Regions from separate parts of the Glaciecola sp. SC05 genome, predicted to be linked through region 1. Evidence: predicted binding sites of a transcription regulator. Region 1 holds the regulator's gene; each other region holds the start of a gene.
What was found. The regulator sigma-54, encoded in region 1, starts transcription at its own class of promoters, with help from an activator protein. The targets are predictions, from matches to a motif close to GTTGGCACGNNNNTNGNNT.
Positions count from the first base shown of each region.

Region 2: a site for sigma-54 is predicted at 2,636-2,654, ahead of glnK (P-II family nitrogen regulator). Genes of this name have one in related genera too.
Region 3: a site for sigma-54 is predicted at 1,604-1,622, ahead of AB9H30_RS00410 (DUF3192 domain-containing protein). Genes of this name have one in related genera too.
Region 4: a site for sigma-54 is predicted at 2,383-2,401, ahead of AB9H30_RS07450 (DUF642 domain-containing protein). Genes of this name have one in related genera too.

Region 1 is NZ_JBGIYY010000012.1:43,780-47,997, forward strand. It holds gene rapZ (RNase adapter RapZ) at 1-664, opposite strand, end outside; gene ptsN (PTS IIA-like nitrogen regulatory protein PtsN) at 696-1,139, opposite strand; gene hpf (ribosome hibernation promoting factor) at 1,154-1,441, opposite strand; gene AB9H30_RS12005 (RNA polymerase factor sigma-54) at 1,465-2,973, opposite strand; gene lptB (LPS export ABC transporter ATP-binding protein) at 3,021-3,749, opposite strand; gene lptA (lipopolysaccharide transport periplasmic protein LptA) at 3,746-4,218, opposite strand, start outside.
Region 2 is NZ_JBGIYY010000004.1:88,277-92,494, forward strand. It holds gene mrcB (penicillin-binding protein 1B) at 156-2,468, shown strand; gene glnK (P-II family nitrogen regulator) at 2,711-3,049, shown strand; gene AB9H30_RS05110 (ammonium transporter) at 3,088-4,218, shown strand, end outside.
Region 3 is NZ_JBGIYY010000001.1:94,533-98,750, reverse strand. It holds gene AB9H30_RS00415 (GNAT family N-acetyltransferase) at 291-947, opposite strand; gene AB9H30_RS00410 (DUF3192 domain-containing protein) at 1,175-1,546, opposite strand; gene AB9H30_RS00405 (hypothetical protein) at 1,765-2,079, shown strand; gene syd (SecY-interacting protein) at 2,036-2,608, opposite strand; gene queF (NADPH-dependent 7-cyano-7-deazaguanine reductase QueF) at 2,796-3,605, shown strand; gene AB9H30_RS00390 (diguanylate cyclase) at 3,631-4,218, shown strand, end outside.
Region 4 is NZ_JBGIYY010000006.1:144,012-148,229, reverse strand. It holds gene gss (bifunctional glutathionylspermidine amidase/synthase) at 1-1,182, opposite strand, end outside; gene AB9H30_RS07455 (hypothetical protein) at 1,404-1,616, shown strand; gene AB9H30_RS07450 (DUF642 domain-containing protein) at 1,692-2,321, opposite strand; gene AB9H30_RS07445 (ExeM/NucH family extracellular endonuclease) at 2,569-4,218, opposite strand, start outside.

The DNA of each region.
Region 1 (4,218 bases):
CCTGCCAGATGAACTTCATAACCAAAGGTTGACCTGCTAAAAACACTTCCACGGGGCCGTCTAAACCATTTAGAGGCCTTAAATCAGGGTCCCAATGTGGGTTTGGCAAAAAGCGCACGTCAAATACATAATCAGCGTCTTTTGGTATACCATATTTAAAACCAAAAGATTCAAACAGAATGACTAAATCGGTGCTTTTTTTGCCTAATACTCTTTCGCGTATTAACTCGGCGAGATCATGCACTGATAGCTGGTCTGTATTGATATTTAGGTCGGCTTTTTCGGCCACTGGAACCAGTATTTCCCGCTCAGCGTTAATCGCATCGGTAAGTGAGTTCGATAGCTTAAATAGTGGATGTAAACGTCTTGTTTCGCTGTAGCGTTTGATCAGTACATCGTCGCTCGCGTCTAAAAAGATAATCGTGATATCCCAAAACTCAGGCAGATATTCTAGTATTTCTGAAATTTCTTGCTCAGCTTTTGGCATGTTACGCACATCGATACTGACGGCGACCAACTCATTTTCGTCGGCAAGTGCGTGTGTAAGAGTGGGTAACAGATTGACTGGGATATTGTCGACGCAGTAATAACCTAAGTCTTCTAGTGAGCGAAGAGCGATAGATTTTCCAGAGCCAGAACGACCGCTGATGATTAAAAGCTTCACTGCTTGCTCCTAGTTACGAGTTTAGATTCAGCTAAGCTAATGCTGAAATAATTTCTTTCTTAGTTTGGGCATTGCGTATGGCTTTTACAATGTCTTTATTACTCAACTTTCTGGCGATGCCAGCGAGTGCTTTCAAGTGTGTTTCGGCCTCTTCAGCAGGCACTAATATGGCAAAGAAAATATCCACTGGTTTATTGTCGATGGCATCAAACTCTATGGGCTCCTCGGTGGTCACGATGATCGCCATGATTTGGCTGATGCCTTTAATACGGCCATGAGGAATAGCAATCCCATTGCCAATGCCAGTGCTACCCATTTTTTCGCGATTAATTAAGCCACTTAATACTTCGTCTTGATCCAACTGTGGGTTTTGTTTTATCGCAATATCGCTGATCATTTCGAAAATACGCTTTTTACTTTGGCAATCGACCGAACATTGCGTTCGGTCGAGAGAAATAATATCAGAAATTATCATAAGGTAAGTTTCGTCTAGTGCCTTCTGAGTTTTTCTTTGTGTTTAATTACCTGCCGATCGAGTTTGTCGATAAGAGAATCTATTGCCGCATACATGTCGGTATGTTCAGAGTTCGCGAATACTTCGCCGCCTTTTAAATGAAGTTTAGCTTCTGCTTTCTGGCTGAGTTTTTCTACGTTTAAGACCACGTGGACATTATTGATGTGGTCAAAATGACGTTCTAATTTTTCGAATTTAGTATCCACGTAACTACGCAATGAGTCAGTGATATCTACATGATGGCCGGTAAGGTTAATTTGCATAATACTAAGTCCTCTTGTTGCGTCTAAATAAGACTTTTTCGTTGGTTTGAGGGGGGAATATGTAACGATTCCCGATATTTTGCAATTGTTCGACGAGCAACCTGAATACCTTGTTCGGCGAGCACTTGCGCAATTTTGCTATCACTCAATGGTTTATGTGCAGGTTCAACAGCCACCAATTTTTTAATCAATGCTCGAATCGCCGTAGACGAACAATTCTCACCTGATTCGGTCGCAACATGGCTGGAGAAAAAGTACTTAAGTTCAAAAATACCGCGCGGTGTGTGCATATATTTCTGCGTGGTGACCCTAGAAATTGTCGACTCATGCATATCGACCATCTCTGCCACGTCATTTAGTACCATGGGGGTCATTTTCTCTGGCCCTTTTTCAAAAAATTCACGCTGTTTTGAAACAATGCAGTGAGAGACTTTTAATAATGTCTCGTTGCGACTCTCCAAGCTCTTTATAAACCATTTCGCTTCTTGTAAATGTGACTTGATATATTGAGAATCGTTCGGATTTTTTGAAGTTTTTCCTAAACTAGCATAAGTCTCATTAACCGATAGCGCCGGCAGCGCATCGTTATTGAGCTCAACTGTCCAAAGGCCATTCTTTTTGTAGACGTTTACATCTGGAATAATGTATTCGGCTTCTTTGGTTGATACCGCGCTGCCTGGACGCGGGTTAAGTGTCTTTAACAGGCGCATGACCTCGCGTAACTGGTCCTCCTTGAGTTTGGTCTTGCGCATCAAGGTTCGATAGTCCTTGCTACCCAGTAAATCGGCATGCTCTTGAATTAATTCTTTGGCTTCTTCTAACCATGGCGTGTTTGCGTCGAATTGGCGCAGCTGCACCAGCAAGCATTCTTGCACCGATCTGGCGCCAGAGCCAACAGGGTCGAACATCTGCACACGTTTGAGTACGCACTCGACTTCATCTAAATCAACGTCTTCGTCATCTAGGCTTTCGAGAATATCTTCGCTGGTGGTCGTCAAATAACCCGACTCGTCAATGGAGTCGATGATCGCAATGGCAATCGACCGGTCGGTTTCAGAAAAATGCGTTAATTCCATTTGCCACATTAAATGGTCTTGGATGGAGTCACTAGTTTCACCTTGAAAAACATAGTCTTCGTCAGGATTGGTTCCGATCATTTTAATGGGCGCTGAACTGGAGCCCAAATATTCTTCCCAAGAGCTATCAAGTGGAAGATCATCAGGAATATCGCCTTTTTCTAGAGCGTCATGGGTATCCATGTTGTCGGTGCCAGATAAACCAGTTTCTCGATCAGAATTATTAGAAGTCGCAGAGTTATCGTTGGTTTTGGCGTTGTTTTGATCAGATTTGTCGGTGCTGTCATTCTCAGGATACTCATGATCAGTAAGCTCTAAAAGCGGATTTGACTCAAGCGCCTCTTGGATTTCTTGTTGTAGATCAAGCGTAGAAAGTTGCAACAGTTTAATAGCCTGCTGTAACTGCGGTGTCATGGTCAGCTGTTGACTAAACTTCAGTTGTAACGAGGGTTTCATTAACTTCCTTTAGCTACGAATTCGTCTTGTATACGAATAATGCGACTCTATAGTGCAAACTGTTCACCTAAATATACATCGCGAACAGTCTGGTTGGCTAATATTTCATCAGCGGTACCCGATGCAATTAACTCACCGTGGCTTACAATGTACGCTAATTCACATACATCTAGTGTTTCTTTTACATTATGATCGGTAATGAGTACACCGATACCGCGTTCTTTAAGCTGATATATGATCTTCTTTATATCACTAACAGAAATTGGGTCAACACCTGCAAAGGGTTCATCGAGTAAAATAAATTTGGGGTTTGCCGCTAATGCTCTAGCAATCTCTACTCTGCGGCGCTCTCCACCCGATAAACTCATGCCTAAATTATTTCGAATGTGGTTGATGCTAAAATCATCAAGTAACTCATCCGCCTTCTGCTCTTGCTGTGCTCGGCTCAGCTCTTTTCTGGTTTGCAATATGGCGATTAAATTCTCATGGACGGTGAGCTTACGAAAGATAGACGCTTCCTGCGGTAGGTATCCGATACCGTGTCTTGCTCTCTCATGCATCGGCTGATAAGTAATATCTAATTGGTCGATTTGAATTTCGCCTTTGTCCAAAGGCACTAATCCCACAATCATATAAAAAGTAGTGGTTTTTCCGGCACCATTGGGACCAAGCAATCCTACGATCTGACCGGTAGACACCTCAATACTGACATCGCGAACGACCTGTCTAGACTTATAGGATTTGGCTAAATGCTTTGCGCTAAGGGTGCTCGTCATGGTTGATCCTGATTGTCTGTAGGCTTAAGCTCCTGCTCGGAAGAGAAAGCGCCAGGACTAATCACGGTTCTAACAGATTCGCTACTATTATCGTTAGTAGATGCCAGTATTTGTTCTCTAGTCATATCAAACACGATTAAATCGCCAGTCACCCTGACTTCATTTTGCATAATAAGTGCATTGCCATTGAGTGAAATAGTACGTGACTCTACCGTATAAATAATTTCGTTAGCCTGCGCCTCAACCATGCTGCCATCGTCTTTACGCTGTTTGTAGCTCGCCGGTTGACCGCTGGCACTGATAATTTCTTTACCTGCACCATTTACCGCATTTACTTCTACTTTGTCTGCCATTAATTCGAGGCTGCCTTGTCGAATAACCACGTTTTCCATAAAAATAGAGGTTTTATTTTTACCGTCGAGGGCTTGGCTTTTTGAATCGAGCGTGACCGGAAGGTTAAAGTCGCTGC
Region 2 (4,218 bases), on a different contig from region 1:
AGGTAGCACTAAGATTTCGTGCAAAACCGTTTTGTAGCTCCGAGAGAATGCGAGTCAAATTTGCTAACAATAATGACAGCCAAATGTACTGCGCTGATGTTAGACTAAGCAGGTAATTGCGCGTGGAGCGCATAAATAATAGGTGTTGTTGTATTTTGAAAATTTTGAGCATGTTGTTGTTGCCATTTAAGTGGATAAAACGTCACTTCTTTAAGCTCGCTTTTATCGGCGTGGTGATTGTTGTCAGCTACCTCATATATATCGACGCGCAGGTCAAACAACAGTTTTCTGGGAATAAGTGGGAAGTGCCTGCGCAAATTTATGCGCGTCCATTACGTTTAGAGCTTAAACAAGAAATATCGATAGCAGAGATTAAGGATGAGCTCAGTCTATTGGGCTATAGGCAAGTAGCGACGGCCAACGAAATAGGTGAGTTTAGTCAAGGAAAAGACACCTTAATCATTTATCGACGCGCCTTTCAATATGCCAACATAAGTGCGCCGGATAGAGTGTTGCAGGTAACTTGGCAAGATTCGCGTATAAGTGCTCTGGATTTGTTAGATACGAATGAGCGCGCTAAAAGCGTGATGTTAGAGCCTTGGTTAATTTCTCGTCTAGTAGGCGGCCTGTCTGAAGATCGCATGCTCATGCAAGACAGTGACATTCCTGAAATGCTAAAAATTGCTTTAATTCAGGTGGAAGACAATGATTTCTATGATCATCATGGAATTGCTCCACTTTCAATAGTGCGGGCCCTAATTGCCAATATTGTTGCTGGGCGCACCGTGCAAGGCGGCAGTACTTTGACTCAGCAATTGGTTAAAAATCTTTATCTAACCCGTGAGCGCAGCTATATCCGCAAGCTACGTGAGGCAGCCATGGCAATCGTTATTGATGCCAGATATACCAAAGAAGAGATTCTAAACGCCTACATTAACGAAGTATTTTTAGGTCAAAACGGCGCAGTTGCGGTGCATGGTTTTGGTTTAGCCAGCCACTTTTATTTCAATAAGCCGCTGCAGGAATTGGAGCTGACCGAAATTGCGACCTTGGTTGGTATGGTTAAAGGCCCCTCGTTTTATCATCCGATTAGACACAAAGAGCGCACTTTAGAACGGCGTAACCTAGTCTTGCGTATTCTTTTTGAAGCGCAATATCTAAATCCTAGCGAGTATCAGGAAGCAATAAATGAAAAGCTAGTGACGTCTAGCAGTCCAAGTTTAGCGTCAGGTCAGCACCCCGCATTTATGGACAAAGTGCGTGATGAGTTATATTCGGTTGTGCCCACAGCTGAAACAAGACTATCGGGAGTGAAAGTATTTACTACGCTCGATATTAACGCTCAAAGACGGGCTGAATTGGCCTTGACCAGCACCATAGCAAAACATGCTAAATCCCGTAATTTGCCTGACATGCAGGCGGCTATGGTGGTCACCGATATCGCCAGTGGTGAAATTCGGGCGATTGTGGGTGGCAAGCAAGCTGAGTTTGCAGGGTTTAATCGGGCAATAAATGCCTATCGGCCGATTGGTTCATTGATAAAACCGGTAGTGTTTTTAGCTGCGCTTGAAAATCCATTTGATTATAATTTAGCCACGCGTTTGGCAGATAAGCCAGTAGAGTTTGATGACCGAGATGGAAAGAAATGGCGGCCACAAAATGCGGATAAAACCTTTCGCGGTGACGTGTCATTATTAGACGCACTGGTTAAATCCTATAATGTTCCTAGCGTCAACCTAGCCAGTCAAATAGGTTTTAATGAAGTTGCTAGTACCCTGCAGCGCTTAGGCTACAGTAAGACAGTTGAGCCTCTGCCGTCACTGGCATTAGGCGCAATCGAACTTTCTCCTTTGGAGGTGAATCAGTTATACCAAGTGATCAGCAATGGTGGCTTAATGAAACCGCTGCACGCGCTCACTGCAGTGACCACTCATGACGATCAGCTAATTTGGAAGAGAACGCCCAGCGAGCAGCGCAGAGCCGATGAGGACGCGACATATTTACTCAACTATGCCTTGCATAAAGTTACCAAAGAAGGCACCGCTAGCGAATTAGGTAAAGCTTTTCCAAGGGTTAATATGGCAGGAAAAACAGGCACAACAGATGACTATAGGGACAGTTGGTTTAGTGGCTTTGACCGTAACTTAGTGAGCACCGTTTGGGTCGGTAACGACGACAACACGCCCGTGAATATGTCGGGCGCATCTGGCGCCTTGCCAATATTTATGGCATTTGAGGCCAAGCACTCCCCGAAAACTTTGTCTCGCGCGTTTCCATCGACCTTAACTATCGCTCATTTTGATCAGCGCACTGGGGCACTCACACAAGCGGGTTGTCCCAATTTAATCAGTGTCCCAGCAATTAAAGATGCACTTACTCCTCCACAGAGCTGCAAGCAGATGCAGCAAAATCCGGTCGAGCCGCCTAAAAAGAAACGCTCGTTATTAGACCGTATTTTTAATTGGTAACATTACCCGCAAAATGTAAATTGGGCGCAGCGTAAAAAGCATTAATAAGCCACGCTGAGCGATAAGCGAGCAGCCCAATTTGGTTCAATTGCACCATGTGAGTGCAGGCTTTCTCAATAACAGCCTCCCTTAATATCTTAACTCATTGAAAGATATAAACTATTTTAGTTGGCACTGCTCTTGTATTGATTTGCTTTAGGAAAAACCATTTAGCAATACATTCAAATCAGCAGGAGTTACCCATGAAACTAGTCACTGCAATCATTAAGCCCTTTAAGCTTGATGATGTTCGTGAAGCAATCTCAGAAATCGGTATAGATGGTCTAACCGTAACTGAGGTAAAAGGCTTTGGACGTCAAAAAGGTCATACCGAACTTTACCGCGGAGCGGAATATCAAGTTGATTTTCTCCCTAAAGTGAAACTCGAAATAGCGGTTCAAGATGAGCAAGTTGAGCGCTTAGTTGAAGCCATTGTTGGTGCAGCAAAAACCGGCAAAATTGGCGACGGCAAAGTATTTGTTTATAACCTTGAGCAAGCCGTGCGTATTCGTACCGGCGAAGCAGACGCTGACGCGCTCTAGTGCGTTAACCCTATCGGAGACTCTTTCGGAGAATTATTATGGAAATTACATTTGAACTCGGGTATGCACTAGATACCTTTTACTTTTTAATCTGCGGTGCCTTTGTTATGTGGATGGCGGCAGGTTTCTCTATGCTCGAAGCAGGTCTTGTTCGTGCTAAAAATACCACAGAAATATTAACGAAAAATATTGCTCTATATTCGATTGCTTGCATCATGTATATGATTTGCGGTTATGCGATCATGTACGGCGGCGATTTCTTTTTAAGCGGCATTACCGGTGACGGCGCCACAGGCGTGGCAGAAGACCCCGCCACCTATGCACCCTCTGCAGACTTCTTTTTCCAAGTAGTGTTTGTTGCAACCGCTATGTCCATCGTTTCTGGCGCGGTGGCTGAGCGTATGAAGTTATGGTCATTTTTACTGTTCACAGTGGTAATGACAGGCTTCATCTATCCTATGGAAGGCGCTTGGACTTGGAATGGTGAAGCTGTATTTGGTCTTTATGTGTTGGGAGATCTCGGATTTTCTGACTTTGCAGGCTCTGGTATCGTTCATATGGCCGGCGCCTCTGCAGCCTTAGCAGGTGTATTGGTCTTGGGCGCTCGTAAAGGTAAATATACCGCCGATGGTAAAATCAATGCCATTCCAGGTTCTAACTTACCACTCGCGACGCTTGGTACATTTATTTTGTGGATGGGTTGGTTTGGATTTAATGGAGGCTCAGTATTGGCGACTGCATCAGTTGAATCAGCTAACTCTGTTGCCGTAGTATTTATGAATACTAATGCCGCCGCCGCCGGTGGTTCGGTTGCAGCCTTAATTCTAGCGCGTATTCTGTTTGGAAAAGCGGATTTAACCATGGCTTTAAATGGTGCACTAGCAGGTTTAGTGGCAATTACTGCTGAACCTTCTACACCGACCGCGTTACAAGCAACCATCTTTGGTGCAATTGGCGGCGTTATCGTAGTGTTTAGTATTGTCGGCTTAGACAAACTTAAAATAGACGATCCTGTAGGTGCGATTTCGGTTCACGGTGTAGTAGGGTTATTCGGTTTGCTACTTGTGCCGCTTACCAACGAAGGCGCGAAGTTCTCTGGTCAGTTAATTGGAGCCGCAACAATCTTTATCTGGGTATTTGGCGCTAGCCTTGTGACTTGGTTAATCATT
Region 3 (4,218 bases), on a different contig from region 1:
TCCTACATCAATGCGCTTCCATGCTAGCAACTTCCTAGTTACCTTTGCCTCATTTTGCTTCCTGCTAATCCCTGAGGACGAACATAGCTTACTCCCTTGCAAAACTTGAATGTGAACTAAATTTAATAAAACCTAAGTGTTTAATTGTGTTTACTTGCCTCAAACTAATTTAAGTTGTTGTTTAATATTGATTTTGTGAGTAAGTATAAGCAAAAATGAAGTGTACAAAAGGACAAAGACCGACCCTCTCGTAAGAGATCTCTTACAAGGGGGCGGGAGAAATGCGAAGGCTATGGGTTACTTTGTTCTGGATCTCTTGGACGAAACATCACTTTACCGGTAATAGTGCCCACTCCTATATCTTCTACATGTTGGAATTTCGCGGCGTTAAAGAATGTTAAACATTTTGGCAATGTCACCAACACCCCGATCCCCTCTGCTTGTTTATCTTCCTCTAGAAGCCCAAGCATTGCGCCCATTAGGCGATGACCAAGACCCATATCTTGATGATCTGGATGAACCGCAATGAGCGACAACATATAGTAATTTTTAGCAGGGATCTTTTCTCTGACTTTCTCTTCTTTGGCGATCATTTGCTTAGTACCTGAATACCCGGTAGTTAACAGCATTTTTAAACGCCAATGCCAAAACCGCCCTGCACCAAATGAGGCATCTGGAGCAATCAAACACGAAACCGCTAATAAGCGCCCCTCTTCATATAAGCCAATTAGAGGTTGTCCGGACTCCCAAAATATATTTACTTCTTCGCGAATAGCCGAGCGCAGCCTAGCTTCGTAACCTTCTCTATCGGCTTGAAAAATATCGGTGAACAAAGGATCGTCAAAGTAGGCATTATAAATAATCGAGGCCGCTACCTTTAGGTCGTCGGCGCCTATGTATTCAGAGCTGACTTGAGAAAGGTCGGGATGATAGACCGAAGTTGTCATTTAATATCTCCGCTTTACGTTATTAATATATCTGTAAGTGTAGTAGAAGATACGCATTTTTGTAATCAGGATTTTAGGGACTGATGATTTTTATTTTATGATTTTGCAGCACTTTATGCCTTATAACGACAAACACGCGCAATTAACCTGAGAGTTGCCTGCTTTGCTCACAGCGATAAGCGTCCAACAAAGCAAGCACAATATATAGCTTTGGTCTTATTTAGGCACTAGATCATCTCTAATGCAGTTTCGCCCCAGCCCACTAAAATGTTGTTTTTAAATATTAAAGGGGTGCATTCATCTTTAGTCGTCACGCCGTCACTGTCAATATGCTGCGTGCGATACCACAATAGCTGATATTGATTATCGTCTTTCTGCAAGGCCTCATTAAAAGCAGGTTCGCCCATCCGCAAGGCAACCGCATCTTTTGGCTCCCCTAATGCAAGCCTATCTATATGCTTTCTGTTTTCTCTTTGCTCTTTTTGCCAACTAGAGTGTGAGCCATAATCCCCATCAAAGTTGTCGTCATCTATTGAGATAACACAAGCACTTAGCGATAAACTCGCCAGTACACAAATTAGCACTAATGGCTTTTTCATATTTTTTCCTTAGAGTGTCTTTAATTATTGTGAATATAGTGTTTTACTCATCGTGCGTTACATACTTCATGCCAGCTTTAAAACTCTATATACTTCATAGACTTATATATTTATTCGCCGAATTGAAATAATATCGCGTGTTTTTTTGACCACATTTTGTGAGTTTTCACCAGAATCTGTATACATTGCCCGTAAAAGCAATAGAGAGAATATTACCTATGTCTGATCGTCATTTAGCGGCTGTGCTTGAGGTTTGTAAACGCTTAAAAAGCGGTGGTAGTGTGCCGAGTGTCGCGCTAATACGAGCAAAATTACATCAACCGACGCCCCTTCCTGAAATCATAAGAGGATTAAAATATTGGCAGGCAAATCCTCTAGAAGCAGAGAAATTCGAGGCTCCAAAAACACCTGACAAAACATCTATTGAAAGCCTTAGCAAGTCTGAGGTAGAGGCTTTACATCAGCGTATAAGCCAATTGGAAAATGCGCTTACCAATTTACAGCTTGAGGTACAGGCCTTAAAGCAGCAATAAATTCGACAAGGTTCTCACTGAGAGTTTCGGTGGCAGGCTTTCCTACCGGCTCTAAAATAACGTTTTGAGTCGCAATATCTAATGAAATTACCAAATCATCTTGATCGGTTAGCGCAAAAAACAAGGTATCGGGAAGTTTAAGACGACGCTTCATCAATACATGTGCAATCAAGTTCTTTTGTAAACGATCGTAGTCCTCACTATTCCATACTTGGAGCAGGGTAACGGGACCTCGCGGGTGTGATGCGTGTAAATCTAAGCTATAGTAACGGCAAAACAGTGCTTCAAATTCATTTGGAATATGAATTTCAAGCGCAGAGGCAAGATCAGCTAAGCTTGCTGGCTCTTTGTTTAGGCTTGGTCGCCATGCGCAATCGCCACCGTCTGTTAACTGCTCCAACGAACCCTGTAGACAAGGGGATGGCCAGGCGCTGTCATATTCAGTTACTAAACCTCTATTTTCTTCGGTAGAAAGGTCTATATACTGTTGTACGAATCGGTCGAAGGTGTGCTCAAAACTTTGTGCCATTGTATTGTTAGCTGCCGATAAATAAGGTTACCGGATAATAACAGGCTATAGAGCTTAAGTTAACTCATTGAAGTTGCGGTTGTCTGCCCATAACTATAATGACTTACTAACAGAATTTTTGCGTACTGATACTGCGCGACCCAATTCCAACGGGTACTCAAGTAATAAACAAACAGAGAAAACAACATTGGACAATCTAGTTCTTGGTAAAACCGTCGGGTATGCGGATAAATATGACCCAAGCTTACTGCAGGGCGTGCCTCGTAGCTTAAGTCGCAATGAAATACACTTGCCCAATCCACTGCCGTTCGAAGGTGTGGATATTTGGAATGGCTATGAATTGTCTTGGTTAAATAGTAAAGGCAAACCAATAATTGCGATTCTACGCTGTTTTGTGCCCATCAGTTCTGCTAATTTAATTGAATCGAAATCTTTTAAACTGTATTTGAATAGCTTCAATCAAAGTACTTTTGCTTCGGTCGAAGAGGTACAAGGCCTCATTCAAAATGATTTATCTGGGTGCGCGGGCCAATCTGTTACGGTAGAAATCATCGAATATTCAGCATTTAGTTCGCTTCAATTAGGCGATTTACCCGGCATTTTACTCGATAATTTAGACATAAGTATGGAAGATTTCGATATCTCTCCACAATTACTGAAAACGACCGATAAGTATGTAGAGGAAACATTAACGAGCCATTTGTTAAAATCAAATTGCTTGATAACGCATCAGCCCGACTGGGGAAGCGTGTTAATTAAATATGCAGGCAAGGCAATAGATCACGAGGCTTTGCTGAAATATCTAATTTCATTTAGACTGCATAATGAATTTCATGAGCAGTGCGTAGAGCGAATTTTTTTCGACATATTGTCACATTGTAAACCGTCAAAATTAACGGTCTATGCTCGTTATACCCGCAGAGGGGGGTTAGATATTAACCCGTTCCGTTCGAATTTTGAGTCGCCTTACACAGATATCAGGCTGGCTAGACAGTAGCGATGAACGCAAAGAGAGACAAGGAATGAGCGACAACTCAGCCAATCAACAGTTAACCACTGCTCGCCAGCATTTGGACAAACTGTCGAACTTTATTACGAACCTCGTGGACTTTTTGCACGGTGCAAACCCTAATATTGATGCTGAATTAAATCAAATCAAGAAACTGCTGTCTGGCACACCAGACTACTTCTCGGCTGCCGAGCTCTCTGTAAAATTAAAATCGCAACTGATTAAAGAAAGCCAATACCTTCGCCAGCAAAATTTAGATACCTTAGCGGAAATCAAAGTCTCTCTGCAAAAGATCAATGATTTAGACGCGGTTAACCCTAGCACTAAACGCGAAATATCAACCTTCCTAGAAAGTCTTGGAGCAAGCGGCGACAATATTGCTTCTCCAGTCAAACAAATTGAACAAGCCCTTAGACTCTTTCGAAAGGCATTGTCAAATAGTGCGCTAGAACGTTCGCAAAATGCCCTCGCCACGCAGCAAGACATGCATGCTCGAATCACTCAAGAGCTAAAAGAATTGTTGAGCCCTTACTCTGCCAAACAAGCGGAAGATGACGTTTTGCTTGAGTTGAAGGAAAAGCTAGAGGTCGGACTTGATCAC
Region 4 (4,218 bases), on a different contig from region 1:
ATCGGTATCTTGCAACACGTGTATGATGCCTTTCGCATCACTGGCTTTCCAAGCATCAACTAAGCTTTCAAATAGACTTTCTCCGGCATCTTTACCACGCTTAAGATCTAAATGCTCAGCCCATTTTCCTTGAATTTTACCGACTTCCATATAGCAAGAAGCAGAGTCACAGTTATACTCATATACTTTAAGACCTTTTTCGGTCATTGCAAAATCAAAGCGACTGGTTATAAGCTGGTTAAGGCGATTGTCCCAAGACTGTTTAATGCGTGGCAATATGACATCAGGAAAGCCAAAGGTGCTGAGCAGTTCTGGGTGCTGTAACACATAGTCGGTTGCGTGCATAAACATGCCGTGTAGTTCGTCAGTGGCAGTTTCTAGTTGCTCAAGTGCCGTTTCGGATATTTCATAATAATCATGAAAGTCCTCGACCACAGAGCTTAGAACGTGTCCCTTCATCATATCAACATATGCCGCTTCATCATGATTGGCAATATTTAACCAAGGTTTGGTATCTCGTTCATGAGCCTTAGCATGAGCCAGCTGCACATTAAATAAATGCGGAGTAGCTTCTGGGGTGTGTTCAGCTTCGGTGTCATCTTCAGTTTGTAGCATCCAGCCTAAAATACGTCCGCTTTTTGATGAGCATTGCAGCCAGTAGTCGCCCTGAGCACCAATGCGCGCAGATATTTCGCGTGAATAATTACGCCCGTTTTGCCAAGGCACAAAATCCATATTTTGCTCCACAATACGAATGGCATTGGGCAGAATTTCGCTAATAATCGCTACGTGCCCGGTGTGCTCAAACTCACCGCCTTCATCCCAAATTAACATGGCGCCGGGCTCTGGGTGTTGCGTTGAACCATTTCGAAAAGCGTTTAGGGGTAACAGTCGGTTGCTTTTGATTTCTCGTACTGACCGCAAATTAAATATTTCGTAGGCCATGGACACATCGTTAAAGATATAGCCTCGATTGACATATAGCCAGCGCCGCGCAAACTCTACGCACTGCCATTTGTAGCCCATGTAGATGCCGTCGAAGTAGCTGCGATAAGAAGTACGATTTGGATAATCTTTTTCATCGGCGCTGTCGTAGTCGCTAGAATAGGAGCAGACGCCGCCTTGTGCGACACCAAGCAAAGTGCCAAATTTAGTTGAGTTAGGGTGCTTAGATGACACCATGGATTGTCCTGAGGGTATGCACAAGGTCAAGTTGACGATGCATTTAGAAGTGGGGCAGATTAAACGCTATTTTTTAAAAGCGCAATACATATGGTCAATATAGTTATGTGCTCTTTTAGTTAACAATGGCATAGATTTTGTGAGTGACATTCGATTAAAGATAAAGCCTGAACTCGCCGATATTGCTAGTAATCTGATGAAATAGTCTGGAAAGGGAGAATATGTATTTAGTAATCAAAGGTAAGCTAGACCTCAGCAATTATTTTGCGCTAATGCTGCTTTCAACTTTCATTTTAGTTGGTGTTGTTGTCGCAACGTCGATTTTACCTTTTGACAAGACGAATACTGCCTGGCTAATCATGTTTTTGAGTGTTGTGTCTTTAGGTTCGAGCATGCGGGTTATTAGTTTGCTTATGGAAAAATCTAGCGAGTAATTACCCGACAAAAAAACCACCGACAATAGCGGTGGTTTCCATATGGTTTGCTGTATTAGCTTAGTGTAATCAAGCCTACTTGGATCTGCGAACTAAAAGCATCGCTAAACCAAACAACGTTAATAAAGCTGCTGAAGGTGCTGATGCTTGAACTACTGAGGTAGTAGATTCTGTCACTATCACGTTGTCTATAAAGTTACCCAAAGTGCCGCTTAAAGGGGTAACTGTGGTAAATCTAACTGTGGTTGCCGAATCTGCTGCTACAAAAGATGAAGTAAATGACGACCATTGTTTCACAATGTGATCATCAACCAATTGGCTGATAAGTGAACCGCTAGAAGAAAATACTTCGACTAAAAACGATTCATTGGTGTTTTGACGAGCAGCATAATAAAAGCTGAAGTCGTAAAGTTCACCAGCAGTTGTAGTGATTTCTTGGAAGATAGAAAACGCACCACCGCCACTGCCACCATGTGCATTCAGTTCAGCCAATTTAGTGCCATCTTGCGCGATCATTCCGCCAAAGTCATTCCATAGCTCAATGTTTGAACCAGACCAGCCGTCTACAGATGAAGAGCTAAACCAGCTCCATGTACCTGCATTGACATTGTTGTTTTCAAAGCTTCCGTTTGAAACAAGGTTTGCGTTTGCAACAGAACTCGCCATTGCGCATATAAGTAATAGTGTTGATAGTAGTGTTTTCAAAATTTAACTCCAAAATAAATTTACAACTGAAAAACGGTTTCATCGTTACTAATACAATATCTTACAATATCCGTGCCAGAGCGTAATACACCATATAAAACAATGTGTAAGCTATCATCATTTGCTGTTAGATATATTCGGTGTAAAGAAAATTGACGGGTCAAGTGCATAAAAAAGGGTTATCTAAATAGATAACCCTTTTTTTATTTTTACAGAAGGGCACTTATACCGAGTGCCTACTCAAAAGCTATAGTCGTATGCGTTGACCTGGGTTTTCTTCAAGCCAAAGTATGTACCAAAGTTTCAAATCAATACGGGTGATTACACCGTCTTCGTCAATGTCTCCGGCCGCATTAAAGTCTGCATCACCACTGACGCTTCCTTGAAGTTGGATAAGTATTCTGAAGTCTTCCGCATCTAACTCACCGTCATTGTTCAAGTCACCTAAACGCACAGGAGCCTCAAAACTAAATCCTACTAATACCGGATCATGGTCTGACGAACGATAAAATGAATCATCACGGAAACTTTCAGGCTTGCTGATGGTGTTCGTTATTGAGTCATTATAATCAAGCGCGACAGGTTCGTCTGCATTGATGTGCCATTCAACTACGTCTTTGACAAGTGGGAAAGCGATGGTATTAGCCATTGCATAATCCAGAGAACCGAATTCACCTCTGAAGCTATAGCTATACGCCATGTCACCGTCAAATACTCGGGCTAAGTCTGCATACCCTGCATTTTGAAGTTCAACAATAGGATCTTCTTTAGCGTAACTATTTAAATCACCAACGACAAATACAGGCAGATCAGCAAAGGTCGAAGCTAACCAAATATGCAGTGCATTGGCTGCTCTTTGACGCGTACCGTTGCAGTTGCCTTGGTCAGGGCTATCATCACCAACACCACAGCCGCTGCCTTTTGATTTAAGATGATTGACGTTGACTACAAAGCTATTGTTCGTGCCAGCCTGAGTAAATACTTGTGCAAACGAAGGGCGGTTACGATTGGTGTTAAACAACGGACCGTCTTCATCAGCGATAGAATTACTTCCATCTAGTATCTGCAAGTCACCTGATGGGGTCACTTCAGCGCCTTGATAAACAATGCCCACCGTAATCGCATCAGTACCAACTGTGCCACCAGCGTCAATGAATGAATACACACCTTCGCCGACACGTTGATTTAGGGCGTCGACTAATTGGGCTATTGAACTGTCCGCATCAAAGCCGTCATTTTCGATTTCCATTAAGCCTACAACGCTTGCGTCAAGAGCCACAATAGCATTGGCAATTTTGGCTAACTGTAGCTCGTATTCAGCAATATCATCAGCGCCTCTAGCAGTCGGGAAACCGCCTCCTTGACCGTTACCATTAAACAGGTTGAGCACATTGAAGCTAGCGACACTTAAATCGCCCTCAACAACCGGTGCATCGGGTCTAGGTGCAGACTGCACACTAGGTGCGCTACTTGGTTGAATGCGATAGGCGTTAAAACCATAGTCCATTACACCGCTGATGCCGGTTATGATGCTACCAGTGCGCAGAGTGTTGCTAGCAGATAGTTCACCGTTAAGGTTAAGTTCTGCCGGTGCGCCATTGAGTGCATCGTCCAAAATGATTTTATTTCGCGCGTTTGTAGCCGCCAAATCAATTGCAGCTTGTGAGCCTGGCTCATGCAGATGCGTTGGTGTAAAGGTTCTGCCATTGGCAACCTCTATTTCACCAAATCGTGCATAGGTAAAGGTATTGACAACAGTAAGCGCTTGCGCATTACTGATGGCCATGCCTTCGTATGCTTCAAAGCTTTGATTTTCTGGAAGTGGCAAGACTAAATCGACCTTAGAGAAAGTACCGACGCCACATCCGGTTGCGACTTCAGTCGCTGTGATTTGTGT